2 regions of the Enterococcus innesii genome follow, and region 1 is predicted to be linked to the other one. Evidence: riboswitches for the same ligand, from Rfam matches in the RefSeq annotation. Region 1 holds a riboswitch; the other holds the start of a gene.
What was found. A riboswitch is a leader RNA that binds a small molecule or an ion and turns the genes downstream of it on or off. The one in region 1 is predicted to bind thiamine pyrophosphate.
Positions count from the first base shown of each region.

Region 2: it holds a riboswitch for thiamine pyrophosphate, as region 1 does, so the genes downstream of both, ENLAB_RS15425 (YkoF family thiamine/hydroxymethylpyrimidine-binding protein) here and thiT (energy-coupled thiamine transporter ThiT) in region 1, are expected to answer to the same signal.

Region 1 is NZ_AP025635.1:1,903,881-1,911,618, forward strand. Features, by position in the region: gene ENLAB_RS08850 (YicC/YloC family endoribonuclease) at 1-844, opposite strand, end outside; gene ENLAB_RS08855 (YdbC family protein) at 872-1,087, opposite strand; gene ENLAB_RS08860 (patatin-like phospholipase family protein) at 1,080-2,744, opposite strand; gene ENLAB_RS08865 (class A sortase) at 2,820-3,536, opposite strand; gene ENLAB_RS08870 (hypothetical protein) at 3,768-4,556, shown strand; gene thiT (energy-coupled thiamine transporter ThiT) at 4,611-5,183, opposite strand; TPP riboswitch at 5,235-5,336, opposite strand; gene ENLAB_RS08880 (ribose-phosphate diphosphokinase) at 5,518-6,492, opposite strand; gene glmU (bifunctional UDP-N-acetylglucosamine diphosphorylase/glucosamine-1-phosphate N-acetyltransferase GlmU) at 6,609-7,738, opposite strand, start outside.
Region 2 is NZ_AP025635.1:3,295,333-3,303,070, reverse strand. Features, by position in the region: gene ENLAB_RS15435 (plasmid pRiA4b ORF-3 family protein) at 1-819, opposite strand, end outside; gene ENLAB_RS15430 (metal ABC transporter substrate-binding protein) at 886-2,430, opposite strand; TPP riboswitch at 2,754-2,853, shown strand; gene ENLAB_RS15425 (YkoF family thiamine/hydroxymethylpyrimidine-binding protein) at 2,948-3,571, shown strand; gene ENLAB_RS15420 (ECF transporter S component) at 3,564-4,166, shown strand; gene ENLAB_RS15415 (ABC transporter ATP-binding protein) at 4,163-5,575, shown strand; gene ENLAB_RS15410 (energy-coupling factor transporter transmembrane component T) at 5,502-6,182, shown strand; gene ENLAB_RS15405 (signal peptidase I) at 6,240-6,758, opposite strand; gene ENLAB_RS15400 (hypothetical protein) at 6,937-7,738, shown strand, end outside.

The DNA.
Region 1 (7,738 bases):
TCGTCTTCATTTGGACGACACTGTTTTTGATTTGGATCGGACTTGATTTTGAGCCAATCGTATTGACTTCCCGGTTCATCTCTTGGATCAAGAAATCCAGCTCTCGACCTATCGGCGTCTCAGCTGCCAGCAGCTCCGTCATCGTCGTTAAATGGATACTTAAACGATCCAGTTCTTCGTGGATATCGCCGCGTTCCAATAAAATCGCCAACTCTGTCAGTAAACGATCGCGCTCGACTTCTTCCCCTAAATAGGCAGTCAGTTTCTTTTCAAAGCGTTCTTGGTAGTCTGCCTCATAGAGGGTCACGAATTGTTTGAGTTCTGTCAGTTTTTCCTGCAGCTGTCGCTGGTTTTCTTGTAAGATCTGCAGAATGCCTTGCCCTTCCACCCAGCGGCTTTGGTCGATCGCTGCCAACGCTTGGTCTAATGCTTCCATCACGCCATCGGCCAAGGTGCTTTCTTCTGGCTCTTGATCAGAGATCGTTAGAAAAGCCTCATGGAGCAGGAATTGTTCCAGCAATGCTGCTTTGGGCAGCTCTGCTAGGTCAAAACGGTCTTTGGCTTCGGTATCGATTTCCTGCATGAAACGTTCCAGCAGGTCCCATTGGATCTCGATCTGTTTCGTATGTGCGGTTTTTTCTTTTAAAGTCACATACAATTCGATCCGTCCTCGCTGGAGGGTCTGCTTGATCGACTGCCGTAAAGCACCTTCTAGAGGATTCAATTGTTTGGGCATTCGCAGCTGCAGGTCCAAAAAGCGCTGATTGACACTTTTGATTTCAATTTCGATCTGCACATCTGGCGTTTCTGCACTGCCTTTGCCAAAACCAGTCATACTTTTCATTTGATCACTCCTCACCCTTTTGCTTTCTTACATGGAAAGCAGGGCTTTTTTAAGTTCTGCAAATTCTTCATTGGATAAGGTCACGCCTTTGCCCATCTTCTCGTGCTCTGGGCCCCAATCTCTCAGATCAAATTTTGGCGGACGCCCATTCCAGCTCACCAAATTCAATTCTTTGCGCCAGCCTCTTTGATTTTCCGAAAGCACGGCGATCTCTTCAACGATTTCATACGAAAATTTATCCATTTTCTGCTCCTTTCAAAAGATAGTGACTATACGCTGCCATTAAAGCAGTCAGCGGGTAACGCCGACGAATCTGCTGAAGGGCGGGCAGATTCAATTGCTGCGTCCGATAAAAAAAGAAAAAGCGGTTTTGCTCGGACAAGACAAAAAAACGGTCGCGATAATAGCTCAGCCACTCGGTGATCGACCAGGCATCGGCTTCTTCCACTGCCTTTAGCGCAATTTTTTCAGCTAAAGCCGTTAGCATCGTTTCCTGCTCATAAATCACCGTAGGCGCTAGATACAATACTTTCGCGGTACACTCTATCAGTATACGCCCCCACTGCTCAAATGGCACATCCTGTTGATAGAATTTACGCATTTTTTTCCAAAATTCTTTTTTCTTTAGTTCCTGATAAAGCAACGGGTCTGTCTGGCGTAGCTCTTTCAAAAAGCCCCGCCATAACGGCTGAAAATCAACCGTCTTTTCAAAGGTATACCAATGGCCTTGGTATTTGCCGAACACTTTCAAGGTTTCCAAATAGCCTAAGGTCATATTATCCAGCGAACGCTGGGCATCAAAAACCAAAAAGCTGCCTAAGGACCAAGGAGACCCTAACGAAAGTTGCGCAGTTTCTTCCGTCACAACCGTCCTTTTATTGATGCCGGGTCCTTGGACATCCACGGTGATACATTCCGTTGCCCCTTGCTGGACAGCGACATCGATGGGCAGGTTATTGCGATAGCCGCCATCGATATAATAAGCATCATTAATTTTTTGCGCCTGCATTGCTGGATAAAATGACGCGGATGCCAACAACCAATGCAGATTTTCCTCTACTGCGGATGGATCAAAGGCATAAACCGTCTCCTTGAAGTCGGGCAGACGAGTCGTACAGATCAGCAAACGACAAGCAGTTTGGCTGAATTTTTCTTGATCAAAGGTCTTTTGCAAAAGCTTTGCCAAGGGTTCGGTACTGGCGCCGTTGCTTTTGACCGCTTCGCGGACCAGCGAGTTGGCTTGATTCATCAAATCCCGCAGCGTTTGGGCTCGTACCGAAGCAAGCGGATAGTGCAATACTTGCTCGCTGGAGATATTTGCCCATAAATCGACGGCCGCTTCCACATCGTTCATTAAAATCAAGGCGCCATTCAACGCACCAACGGAAGTTCCCGTGATCCATTCAAAGGTGATGCCCCGTTCTTGCAGCGCTTGCCAAACCCCGATTTGATACGCCCCATGAGCACCGCCACCGCCTAAAACCAGCGCCGTCTGATAAGCTAGCGCTTTTTGATACCCTTGAGGGACCACCTGATACCCTTGCTGGATAAACCACTCAGCCAAGGGGGTCCGATGAGGGAGCTGCCACAAGACGGCTGCTACAAAACGACTGCGGGCAAAGCTTTCTGTCACAGCTAGCAGTTGTTTCCAAGTAAACTCGGCGGCTGCTTCCACCAGTAGATTGGTGATAGTCAGTGTCTTTTGGTCAAAATCAAACTGCCCAGCAAGGTAAAAGCGGCCATAACGGCTGTCGATCTGCCAGCCCTGCTGCGCCATGTCGGCAAGAAAGGCTCGTCGCGCTTTTGAGTGCGACTCAAAAAAGGAAAAGACCAGTCGGCTTTCTTGAAACCCTGCCCTTTGTGCAAGAAAATCGATCGAAGTCAGTTTTTTCACTTTCATCAAGACGCCTCCTTAAGCAAAAAAGAATAGACGAATGACACGCCGGCTGCCGTACCACTCGAGCTATTCTTTTGATTAAAATGTTCGTTGTGCCATGTTGAATGCTGCCAACATCTCATCCGTGGCTTCATCGACTGGCGTCACAGATTCCAAATCACCTTGGATCACACGACGGGTGACACCGCCCATTTCGCCACAGGTGATCAGCGTGATCATTTTGCGGCCTTCTACTTCGTCAAGCAAATAGACATCGGTCGGATCGACCCGCACAGAAGAAGTCGCGGTATACGTGTAAATATTTTCCAGATCGGTCACATAGATAGCCGCCCCAATGGCGACATCATCCAATGGCGTAAACAAAAGCTCTGGCGATTGGGCGCGATGGCTGGCTAGTGCGTAATTGCCTTCCCCCATTTTTTGGGTGGGACTTAACGTACCAGCACCATACAGCAAGGCCTCGTTGGCCAAGCCTTTAAAAATCGGCAGATTGATCCCCACACTAGGAACCGCCACGCCGCCGATCACTGGCAAGGCTTTGTTGCTCAGCTGCGCCCGTAAGACTGCTTCTGAACTTGCCGGCTCCACGGCATCAAAATCAAAGGTCGCTTCCGCTTCCATATTTTTTTCCACATCACTGCGATCAATGGTGCCGACTGCGTATGCTTCACCTGTTTGTTTAATAAAATAATTTTTGATTTGATTATTAAAAATCAATGCTAAACCAATCAATAACAGCAAAAGCAAAAAGAGATTGCTCAGCCAATTTGAAAGTCTGCGTTTCTTTTTTCTCATAGGTTTTCGTCTCCATTAGTTTCTTCTTTTATCATACCAAAATCCTCATAAAGACGCCAATTTTGGCCAGTTTTTTTACGAAAAGACAAGATTTGCCTTTTTTTGTCGAAAAAGGGAACTTAAAAATTGTTTTTTCTGTTATTTTGTAATATAACTTTAAACGAAAAGATACAAGCAATTTTCAGCGCTTTGTTGTAGAATGAACTTAGTAGATAGGAGGGATCGATCGGCATGTCTAACACGATTTACGTACATATTGATACAACCAGCAATGCCGTCTTGACCCGCGGGCTTGCCCCCCAAGATTTTAACAAGAGCATTGTCCATCAGCCCAAGAATCTGCTCTTGCTTGATCCTTCCAGTGATTTCGGCGAATTCGACGGTCATACGGGCTTAAAAGTCATTCGTGGAATGGAAGATGTCCAACTGTTTTTTCAGCAGATCAACAAAGGTCGTATTGCTGAAGAAATGAAGTGGATCGATTTTAACGATTACGAGATGGTCAAAGAATTGACGCCTTTAGAGATCTCCGAATTGTTATATTTTGGCCACATGAAGACACACCTCCACTCCCCTTTCTTTTACAAACTGCAAAATAACTTTGTTTTCTTTGACTTAAAAGATGCACGTTCCCGTGTTTATTATCGCTATTTAGATGAATATTACCGGATCTTGGCGGATCGGATCACCCGCATCGTCTTAGAAAAAATCAATGATCGCCTCTCCTTTTTTAAAAAAGCAACACCGGTTGAAAAGCTCGATTTTAATTTGCTGAAAGAATTGCGGGGAATCATGCAAGAAGGCATCGTCTTCTGTCTGACACAAGAGCAACTGATCGATAAAACTTATACGATCCCGATCTATCTGTCAGAAGATGCTGGCTTGAAAAGCACATTGGTCAATCAAAAAGAGTTAGATCAAATTGCAGTTTTGCGCTACTCAGCCAGCAAAAAAAACTGGTCGTTGGAAATTGATCAAGAAGATTTGGCTTTTGGCTTTTTCGACAAAAAAATGTCTTGATGCTTCTCTTTTTCAAAGAGCATCAAGACATTTTTTATGATTTCATTTCTAAAACTAAACTTTCGGCACAAATAATTTTGGAGCGGCCTTGACTAAGAGACCTAATACGACCCCTACATAAACGATATTGATGATGACCGATGACCCATTAAAGATCAAGGAATACAGATACGGACTTTGTCCTGGCGGTGCGTACATTCCCCAGACAAAAACCCCTGCCCAATAATGCCAAAACCAACGGCTAATCACCGCCACGATGCCCCCTAAGACGACATACCACGTAACGTTTTTGCTGTTTTGACGGATCGCTTGCTGGATTTTATTAGCAAACATGCCGCCCATCCCACCAAAAGCAAAGGCAAAGGGATATTCAAAGATGATCTGTGGAACGGTGATAAAGTTACGCATCGCACTACCAATCAAAATATTCAGCAAGCCCCACATAAATCCCGCCGTCATTCCCGGCAGCACCCCGCGACGATACGAATACAAGACCAAGGGCACGAGCCCTAGAGACAAGTCGATACTGGAATTGGCTGTCTGGATCGGGATATACGACAAGACGACCCCGATAGCAGCAATCATCGTTCCTTCCGTCCACACTTGCAGCGACATTTTTCGTTTCAAAAAAACTCCTCCTTTAGAATCATCACAATTCACAAAGGAGAAGTGTTAGACACTTCAACTCGTCACAATTCCTACGTTCGCATGATCGAAACAGGTACGAAGGGTTTAGAGTACTCTCATTCTCAGCCTTTGCAGACTCCCCTTTGTGATTAGATTCTATTTTATTTTTTGCTTGCGTTTCGCAAGTCACTTTCAAGAATACCATAAATTGGTGAAAAGAAACATGACTGCGATCGTTTTTTCTAAAAACATCCTGAAACTCCTCAGAAAAAAACAGCCAATGAGGGGCTAAAGACCGACCATTGGCTGTTGTTCTCATGCATATGAGACACGATTAAATTGATAATTTTGATTCAAACAGTGGACTTACTGGTTTGTTCTCATGGATTCGTTTGATCGCTTCGCCCATCAAGGCACCGACACTGATCTCATCGATTTTTTTCGACTTGCGGTCTTCTGGCAAGTGAATCGAATCTGTCACAACTAGATGCTCAATGGCCGAATCTTCGATCCGTTCCAAGGCAGGTCCTGACAAGACAGGGTGAGTACATGAGGCGTAAACACTTTTAGCTCCTGCTTGTTTCAACGCGTTCGCAGCCAATGTGATGGTACCCGCAGTATCGATCATATCGTCGATCAAGACACAAGTTTTGCCTTCAACATGACCAATGATATTCATGACTTCCGCTACGTTGGCTTTCGGACGACGTTTGTCGATGATCGCGATTGGTGACTTAAGAAACTCAGCTAATTTGCGGGCACGAGTCACGCCCCCGTGGTCTGGTGAAACAACGACGACATCATCGCCTTGAATGCCTCTTTCCAAGAAGTAGTTGGCGATCAATGGTGCACCCATCAAGTGGTCAACGGGGATATCAAAGAACCCTTGAATCTGTGAGGCATGCAAATCCAGTGTAACCATGCGGTTCGCACCGGCTTTTTCGATCATGTTTGCTACAAGTTTTGCGGTGATTGGTTCTCTTGATCGCGCTTTGCGGTCTTGTCTTGCATAACCATAATAAGGCATTACTACATTGATCGTCTTCGCACTGGCGCGCTTCAAAGCATCGATCATGATCAGCAATTCCATTAGGTTATCGTTTACAGGGCTGCTGGTTGATTGAATCACGTAGACGTGGGCACCACGAATACTTTCTTCAATATTCACTTGGATTTCACCATCGCTAAATTGTTTGACTGAACACTTACCTAATTCAACACCTACTGCAGCTGCGATTTTTTCCGCCAAAGGACGATTTGAGTTCAGAGAAAAAATCTTCAATCTTGGATCAAAATAATGATTTGACATGAGAACCTCCACTTTCTTTGCGTTCATCTAGAAAAAAATGACTCCTTTTTACTAGAATCTTCTTCCTAATAAATAGTAGTCATTTTTCCTTAAGAAATCAAGTCATTTCGCTATTTCTAATTTAGATAAGGCAACTTTTTCGCGTAATCCGCTTTATTTTCCTGACGGGCGCGGGCAATCGCCATACTGTGTTTAGGAACATCTTTGGTGATCGTTGAGCCAGCAGCGATCATCGTTTCCTCTTCGATGGTTAATGGCGCAACTAGATTGGAGCCAGAGCCGATAAAGCAATTGTCGCCGACAGTCGTTTTGAATTTGCTCTTGCCGTCATAATTAACAAAGACTACGCCGCAGCCGACATTGATGTTTTTGCCTAAGGTCGCATCGCCAACATAAGACAAGTGTCCGACTTTGGTGCCTTCACCAATCGTCGCATTTTTGACCTCCACAAAGTTACCGATATGGGCATGGGCCAAAATTTCCGCATGGGGACGAAGATGGGCATTAGGACCGACATCGGCGCCATCATGGATGATGCTCTCCTCGATCGTCGATGCCTTGATCGTCACTTGGTTGCCGATCTTGCTGTCTTCAATTTCAGAAGCTGCCGTAATGACACAATCTTCTCCGATCGTCGTCTTCCCTTTGATGATCACACCGGCTTCGATCAAGGTATCTGAACCAATCACAACGCCTTCGTCGATATAAGTCGTCGCCGGGTCGATCAAGGTCACGCCGTTTTGCATGTGCTGACGGTTGATCCGCTGGCGCATCAAGCGATTGGCTTCGGCTAAGGCGATGCGGTCGTTGACCCCTAAAGATTCATGGAAATCTTCGGTTTGATAAGCAGCGATGATTTTGCCGTCTTCCTTTAAGATCTCGATAATGTCAGTCAAATAGTACTCCCCTTGGGCATTGTCCGTATCTAATTTTGCCAAGGCGTCAAATAGCAATTCATTGTCGAAGCAATACGTTCCAGTATTGATTTCTTGGATCAACGCTTCTTCGGTCGACGCATCTTTTTGCTCAACGATTTTCTCCACGATACCGACATGATCCCGTACGATCCGGCCATAGCCCGTTGGATCTGCCGCTTGTGCCGTCAAGATCGTCGCCGATGCATTTTTCCCTTGATGGTAATCGAACAAGTTATTCAAGGTTTCCGTCGTCAATAACGGCGTATCCCCACTAATTACTAAGGTCGTGCCTTTTTTGCCCTTTAAAAATGATTCGGCTTGAACGACAG
Region 2 (7,738 bases), 1.4 Mb from region 1:
CCAATCTGCCCCCATATCATAAATGTAGGTCATGGACTTACAGTATTGAAAATCTTGGTCAATACCGGACGCATCGGTTGGAACGGAATTGCCTAAGCCGATCGATTTCGAACCGGCAATAAACAAGTACAAATGTTGATTCATCCACTCAAAGGCAATCTGGATCAACATATGCAACTGCTCATAGGTCACTCCTGCAGGAATGATCAAACGACGCCAAATTGGCGGACGGTATCCTTCTAAATCAATACGGACTTGATAGGCGACCGGCGTATCCGCCGTGTCATCAAAAGCCGTATGTTTCGTTGGAAACGGGACGATTTTTGGCGAGATTGTAGCAATACGCGGGTCATCAATGGGCAATAGTTCATGTTCTTCAGGATCGGTGTCTTGAATCATCGCTAACATCGCTTCTTTCTTTTCAGCTGACCAAAACTGGGGTTTGGACATCCGTGCGAAAAAGATAGGTTGTTTTTCAGCCAATACAAAGGCGATTTCTTGGTATTGTGATTTGGTGATATGCTTTTCTTTATACATGCAGTAATAAAAGTCTTCAATGGCTGTTTTGGCAAACGGAAGAAAATTTAAACTGTACGGTACTTCTTGAGGCAGCATTTCGGTATACACCGATTCGACAAAGACTTTGTCTTTTAATTTAGTCATGCCACCATCTGTTTCCGCGCAAAAGATCAAGTAAAAAACAGGATCTAAGTAGTGTTCAAGATCGTCGTCACTAACCACACTTGGTCCGCCATACAAATCAACGTGATCCATCATGCGGTCAATCACTTTCGCTAATTTCTTCAATGTTTTTTCCAAAAAAATTCTCGCTCCTTCCTATCAAGTTTACTTTGACGAAAAGAGCGAGGATTGTCAATCTTTTTTTTAATGGGAGAGCATTTCCTGTGCAATTTCTAATCCGCTCATCCCCGTTGGATAATAGGTCGGCCAATGTTCCATTTCCTCTAGTAACGCTTCATGACTCTCGTTACCAAAGTAGATATGGAAATGATGGGATGCGCCAGGAGCGATCATATGGTCACTAAATTGGATATATTTGAATGCCGCATCTTCATCGGTGCTTTCAAATAAGAAGCGTACACCACGATTGCCAGCTGAGTAGTTCAAGATCTCTTTGCCAGAATACACATAATTTGCTTCTTTCTCGGTACCATCATCGAAAATAAATGTCATTGTGTTGTCTGTGATCTTGATCTGAGCGACATCTGTTTGATAACCAGTCGTGTAATATTCTTTGTATTCGTCAGCCGTCATTTTCTTGTCCATTTTTGCTTTATAATCAAACACTTGGTCCAGTGTTCCGTCTTGTAAAAATGGATAAACGGATTGCCAATCTCCTGCCCAGTCAGATAAAGCACGGTCTTTTACGTCGGCATCCTCAAAATAGCCGTTATAAACTGTTTTTTCTTTTTCAGCTTCAGCCATTTCTTTGTCATTTGCAACATCGGTGGTTTTTCTCAAAGCATCACGGTTTTGTTCCATAATCGAAATGTAGTCTTCCCCGTTGTCCATCTGTTCTTGGGTCAACCCTTCTAATGGATTCAAAACAGCCAATTCGACGCCTGCTTCTGACGCTAACGTTCGGGCAATGCTGTCTTTGGCGTTTTCTTCAAAATAGATCGTTTGAATGCCTGTTTCTTGGACGAACTCTTTTAGTTCTGCGATTCGTGAAGCGGAAGGCTCTTCACTTGGTGAAAGACCTGAGATTGGCACTTGCGTTAGCCCATACTCCAAAGCTAAATAACCAAAAGCAGCGTGTTGGGTCACGAAATGATTTTGCGCTGGATTGCTGAACGCTTCTTCATATGATTCATGGAGGTCTTGTAACTGTGCCAAATAATTCGCCGCATTTTCAGCAAAGGCTGCCGCTTTCGCTGGATAAGCCTCACTCAGCTGGTCACGGATCGCCTCTACTTGTTTCATGGCTAAGCTTGGGGCTAACCAGACATGGGGATCTAATTCATGAGAATGACCATCATCGCCATGATCATGGTCATGATCGTGGTCGTGATCATCGTCACCGGGTAACAGGACCATTCCTTCGGTGGCTTTGACCACTGTCACGTCTCCATCATTTAATGTGGCTTCAATCGAAGGAACCCACATTTCCATATTTTCATTGTTGTAGACAAAGACATCCGCATCTTGGATCTTTGCCATGTCCTTTGCAGAAGGTTCATAATCGTGGGAATCAGTGCCCGCGGGCATCAATAATTCAACCTTCCCTTCATCCCCTACAACTTGACGAGTAAAATCATACATCGGATAAAACGTAGCCATGACCTGAATTTGTTCATTCTCAGATGATGCGTTTCCTGATTGCTCGGTCGCATCAGATCCTCCTTGTCCACAAGCAGCCAAAGTCAGGGCCACAGCAGATAACATAGTTATTTTAAAAAACTTCTTCATTTTTGAAAATACACTCCTTTTTATTTTCCTCTTTTTCTTCCCTTTGGAAAAACGTTGATAAATCAATTACGATTTACAAAAACAAAACGTAACGTTTACGTTTTACCATCGGTTTTATACTTTACACAACTATTTGAATCCTGTCAACTTCTTTTTTAGATGTTTTTTTATATGTAAAAACCTTCATATGTACCACTGCTGATATCACGGAAGGATCGCTAAGTAACTCCTTTGATTCGTCGGAATCGAGCGATTTGCAAAAGTCACTATCTATTGTCCTTTGTCGCCTCCTATGCTACACTCGAGGGGTAATTGAATAGAAGATTATCCACTAGGGGCGCTTTATGCTGAGATAGACGTATGTCTGGTCCCTTAGAACCTGATTTGGTTAGTACCAACGTAGGGAAGTGGCAGCGCATGATTTTTCGCGTTCCCATTTTTTCTGTCTACGTGTGGATAGAAAAAGGAGGAACGCTTTTTTTGTAGACAGAAAAACAATCGAGAGGAGAAGAGAAAAATGTCAAATAAACCAATCGTCTGTGCAAAAGATGGAATCGATATCACGGGGTGCCGGGTGAGCTTGTACCCAATGAAAGACCATTTCGCGCAACAAATTTTAACAAGTATCGAAAAAACGAATACGAGTGCTGTTTGGCAGCAAACCGACCTGTTTAGCACCCTTTTTCGTGGGGAAGCGCCCAGTGTCCTAGACGCAGCAGCAGCGCTATTTATCAACGCCTACGAATCCAAGACACACCTCGTGGGTGAGTTTACCTTTTCCAAGGGCTGCCCCGGGGACACTGCAGGGGACACGTTTTTGAATGGCGAACAGGTGCAACCCAATAAAGGAAAGAACCTTGCGAATGGTGACTTTTTGGTTGATTGCAAATATTCGTTTTATGTATTTGGCGAAAATCATTATATGGAAGAAATCGCCACGATCGTCCAGCTGGCAGAAACTCATGGCTTGAGCCCTCGTTCCGCTCACTATGTGACGATGCTGACGGGATCAGCAAGTCAACTCTTTGCTTATTTTGAAGCCGCATTAGCTTATGCCCATGACCATCTTCCCCACTATGTTCTGGAAGCGACGGTTTCAGTCAATAGCCCTTCAAAAAAGGAGGCGATGCCACATGACTAAGTGGGCGTTGAAAGATGTCATCATGGTAGGAATTGCTTCGCTGATTTTTGGCGTGATCTATCTTGGGGCTGTCCATTTCGGATTGCTATTAGGGACACTTCTAACCCCCTTTGGTTTATCTGTCTTAGCCAATGAGTTTATCTTTGGTGTTTGGTTCATGGCGGCAGCTTTTGCCGGATATGTGCTACGTAAGCCGGGGGCAGCTACGATCACTGAAATGATTGCGGCTCTTTTAGAAGTGTTTATGGGGAATTTTTATGGACCTATTATTTTTATTAGTGGTTTTGTACAAGGGATTGGAACCGAGGCCGGCTTTGCATTAGGCCGCTACCGCCGCTATGGCTGGTTTCCTTTAGTTACTGGAGCCGTGGGCGCCACGATCACGAGTTTTCTTTGGGGAATTCTTCGATCAAATTTCGTTGACTTGCAATGGCAGTTGCTGTTGGCGATCTTTCTTATTCGCTTGCTTTCTTCGTTGTTCTTTTCAGCCTTTTTGGTGAAGATCGTCTGTGACCATCTGGCACGAATGGGAGTCCTCAACAGTTACCCTATCGCTAACGATCAAACGATCACCGTCCAACGGGAAATCGTATGAGTCTGTTAGTAAAAAACGGCTGTTTTTTGGTGGATCAAAAGCGACTTGAATTGACTCTGTCTTTGGCCCCTGGTGAAACAAAGGGAATTTATGGTGCTTCAGGATCAGGGAAAAGCACCCTTTTCTATCTTTTAGCAGGACTCAACGAGAAAGGTTTTGAGGGAGGAACATATACGATTGACGGCCAAACGATGAGCCAACTCTCCATCGGGGAAAGAAGCACGTCCGTCAGCTTATTGTTTCAAAATCCTGATATGCAGTTTTGTATGGCAACACCTCGAGAAGAGCTGCTTTTCTGTTTAGAGAATCAATGTATTCCCCAAGAAGACATGCCAAACAAAGTGGCTGACGCTTTGGCATTTTGCGAGATCACTCATCTTGCAGATCAACCTTTCACGACCTTGTCTGGGGGTGAAAAACAGTTAGCCGCATTGGCTTGCTGTTTGATCCTAGAAAGCCAATACTTGCTTTTGGATGAGCCCTTTGCGAATTTGGATACGGACACCAGCAAAAAAGTCATCCGAAAACTGCAGCACATTCAACAAAAGAAAGCCATTGGTATTTTATTGATCGACCATCAAATCAAAGAGACTGCTAACTGGGTCGATGAGTGGCTATTGATTGAAGAAGATTTCAGAACGATCGATCAAGCAGCGATCCGTGACCTTGATCACCACATGCGAAAGACACTGCCGCTTGCAAAAAACAAGTCGTCTTCTAACAAAAAACGGCTATCTTTTCAGCAATTCCGATTACCGATCCGCAACCATGAGATTGTTTTTCCCAATTTTGCATTTGATGGAGGCACACTGATTGGGATCACTGGACGCAGCGGCAGTGGCAAATCTTCGTTTTTAAAAGCTATTTTGCAGCAGCATGCCTACAAAGGGGATGTTCTCTTGGCAGGTAAACCAATCAAGAAGCATCCGTCACCTTTTCGCTCCATCAGTTGGATCATGCAAAATCCGCAAGACCAATTTTTGGCTGCCACCGTTGCCCAAGAGCTTAGCCAAGGTAGCGCGCCGACCAAGAGCGAAAAGCTACTAGCAAAATTGCGCCTGCAAAATAAGAGCACTCAGTCACCTTTTCGACTGAGTCAAGGACAGCAACGGCGCTTGGCTGTTGCCTCTTTACTGCAACGCCCGGTCGACCTGCTGCTCGTGGACGAACCGACCTATGGTCAAGATATCAAACAAGCTTGGCAGATCATGCAGCTATTAGCCGAAAAAGCAACCACTGGCACGTTAGTTTTGATCGTTAGCCATGATATCTTGTTATTGCAACAGTTCTGCTCCCAAATCATTGATTTTAATCTTTATGAAAAGGAGGATGCTGATGCGCACGCTAAATCCAACAGTCAAATTATTCGCCATTTTAGGGCTCGCCTTACTGGTTTCTTTTCAAAATAATTTCAGATTAAACCTGCTACTTTCGGTCCTGTTCTTTGGTATTACTGTAAACGAACGCTCCTTGAAAAAAAGTCTTTTGCTCTTTTCTGCATTGACACTGGCAGCTACAGGGGTCTTTTTCACTGGACTCCTTTATTACCAATGCAATCAAGGCGGTCCCTCCTCTACAGCAGCTATTCGCTATGGTCTTGATATGGCAAGCCGTATCTATTGCTTTGGCATTCTAGGAAGCTCCTTCAGTGTATCCACCACGATCAATGAATTGATTTATTCACTGCAGCAACAGCTGCGTCTGCCTGCCGTTTTTGCCTACGGTCTACTGGCTGCGTTTCAAATTGCTCCCATTATTCCAGCAGAGTATCAGAATATCCGTAATAGCATGCGTTCCAGAGGAATCTCGGTCAATCCGTTTTCATTTAAAATGCTGATCCCTTTATTGGTCAAATCGATTCGTTGGTCTGAATTATTGGCGACTGCCATGCTTTCAAGAGGTTTTGACAGCGAAGCCAAGCGAACTTACGCAAACACCTTTCGCGTCACTTTCATGGATGCACTATTTCTATCCTTATGCCTGGTAATGGGACTGGGGGGGACACTCATCCTATAATCAAAAAAAGAGAAAAAGACAAAGAAACCCTGATGTTTCTTTGTCTTTATATATATATTAAGAAGTGATCGTCTTTTTTACTGAACCAGATTTTATTTGATAAAACGTGACGAACAAGGTCGTTGCTAAAATATACAAGGCGAAAAGCAGATACATGTTTTTAAACAGCTGGATCGTCGTTTGATTCAACCAAGCCCCAACTTTTGGGATATAAAAAATCGGCTGGCCAATCACTTGGCTTTTTTGAATTTCTTTGGGCTCCATCTGGTTTTGATTGTCACCAATGGTGTACAGTACTGATTGGTTTTCCGCAACCGCAACGATTCGCCGGGTCCGCATTTGTCTACCTTGATCGACATAATACGTTACTTCGTTGCCAACCACTAAATTATCTTCTGAAGCATTTTTAACAAAAAGCAGCGTTCCTTTAGAGTATGTCGGTTCCATTGCATCACTCGTAACAATAGCCATTGTGAAACCAAATGCATGCGGTATTACAACAGTTAGGACAGATAGCAGCATGAACATCAGAACAAAAAGTGAGAGCATGATACTTTGTTTTGGAAAAAGCTTCATTCTTTCCTCTCCTTCTAAACCTCAGTTTACTTTATGATTCTATAACATAATTCTTTTTTTTTCAAATATTTAAAAACGATTCATTGAATTTTTATACGCAACTCTGTCTATTATTATTTGACTTTATTTAATCATATATATTATGCTAAAGGCGATTAAAAAACAGAGGAGAAAAAATATGCCTTTTTTAAATAACAAATTGTTTTTAAAACGTTGGATCCCCTTCATCCTTCTGGTTCTATTTTTACTGGGAAGTATCGTCTTTTTTCTCATTCTTTTTTTATTCCCAACTTCTGATATCCATGCAGTGGAGAAAAAGGAAGATTGGATTTTCTATGCCGAGGACAATCCCGAATCAACTTTTATTAGTCGTTATGTGAAACATTTACCTAGTGTGAAAGCCAATGATCGTTTTGTGATGAAGCGAAAAATGACCAATGATTATAAATACCCTACGATGTTGCTAATTGGCGACCACCAACACATGACCGTCTATCTCGATGATCAAGAAATTTACACCAACGAGGAGCCAAATGATCCATTGACTCTCAATCATCCAGGTAAAACACTGGCCTTTATTACCTTACCTGAGGATTACGTTGGTAAGACATTAAAAATATACGTAACTAGCCCTTTTGACACCTATTCCGGCTTTCCCGCCGAAGTCTTTTTTGGACCTGCAAATGCACTGATCGGCTATGTCTTCAGTTTGTCAATTTTAAATATCTATATCCTCTTATTTACAGGATTTATTTGTATCATCAACTTGTTTTATGTCATCGTTTCTTTTATCAATCAACGAAAGCTTAAATTGTCTTCTATCCTATTCAGTGGTTTTGCTTTAACTGCAGGTTTGGAAGCAGGCTTTAGCGATATGCTTGGTGGACTACTGTTTCCTCCAATCGTGAATTCTGCGATGTTAAATATTCTTTCTATCATTACGCCAATGTTTCTGATTGGGTTTTACTGTACAAACATGC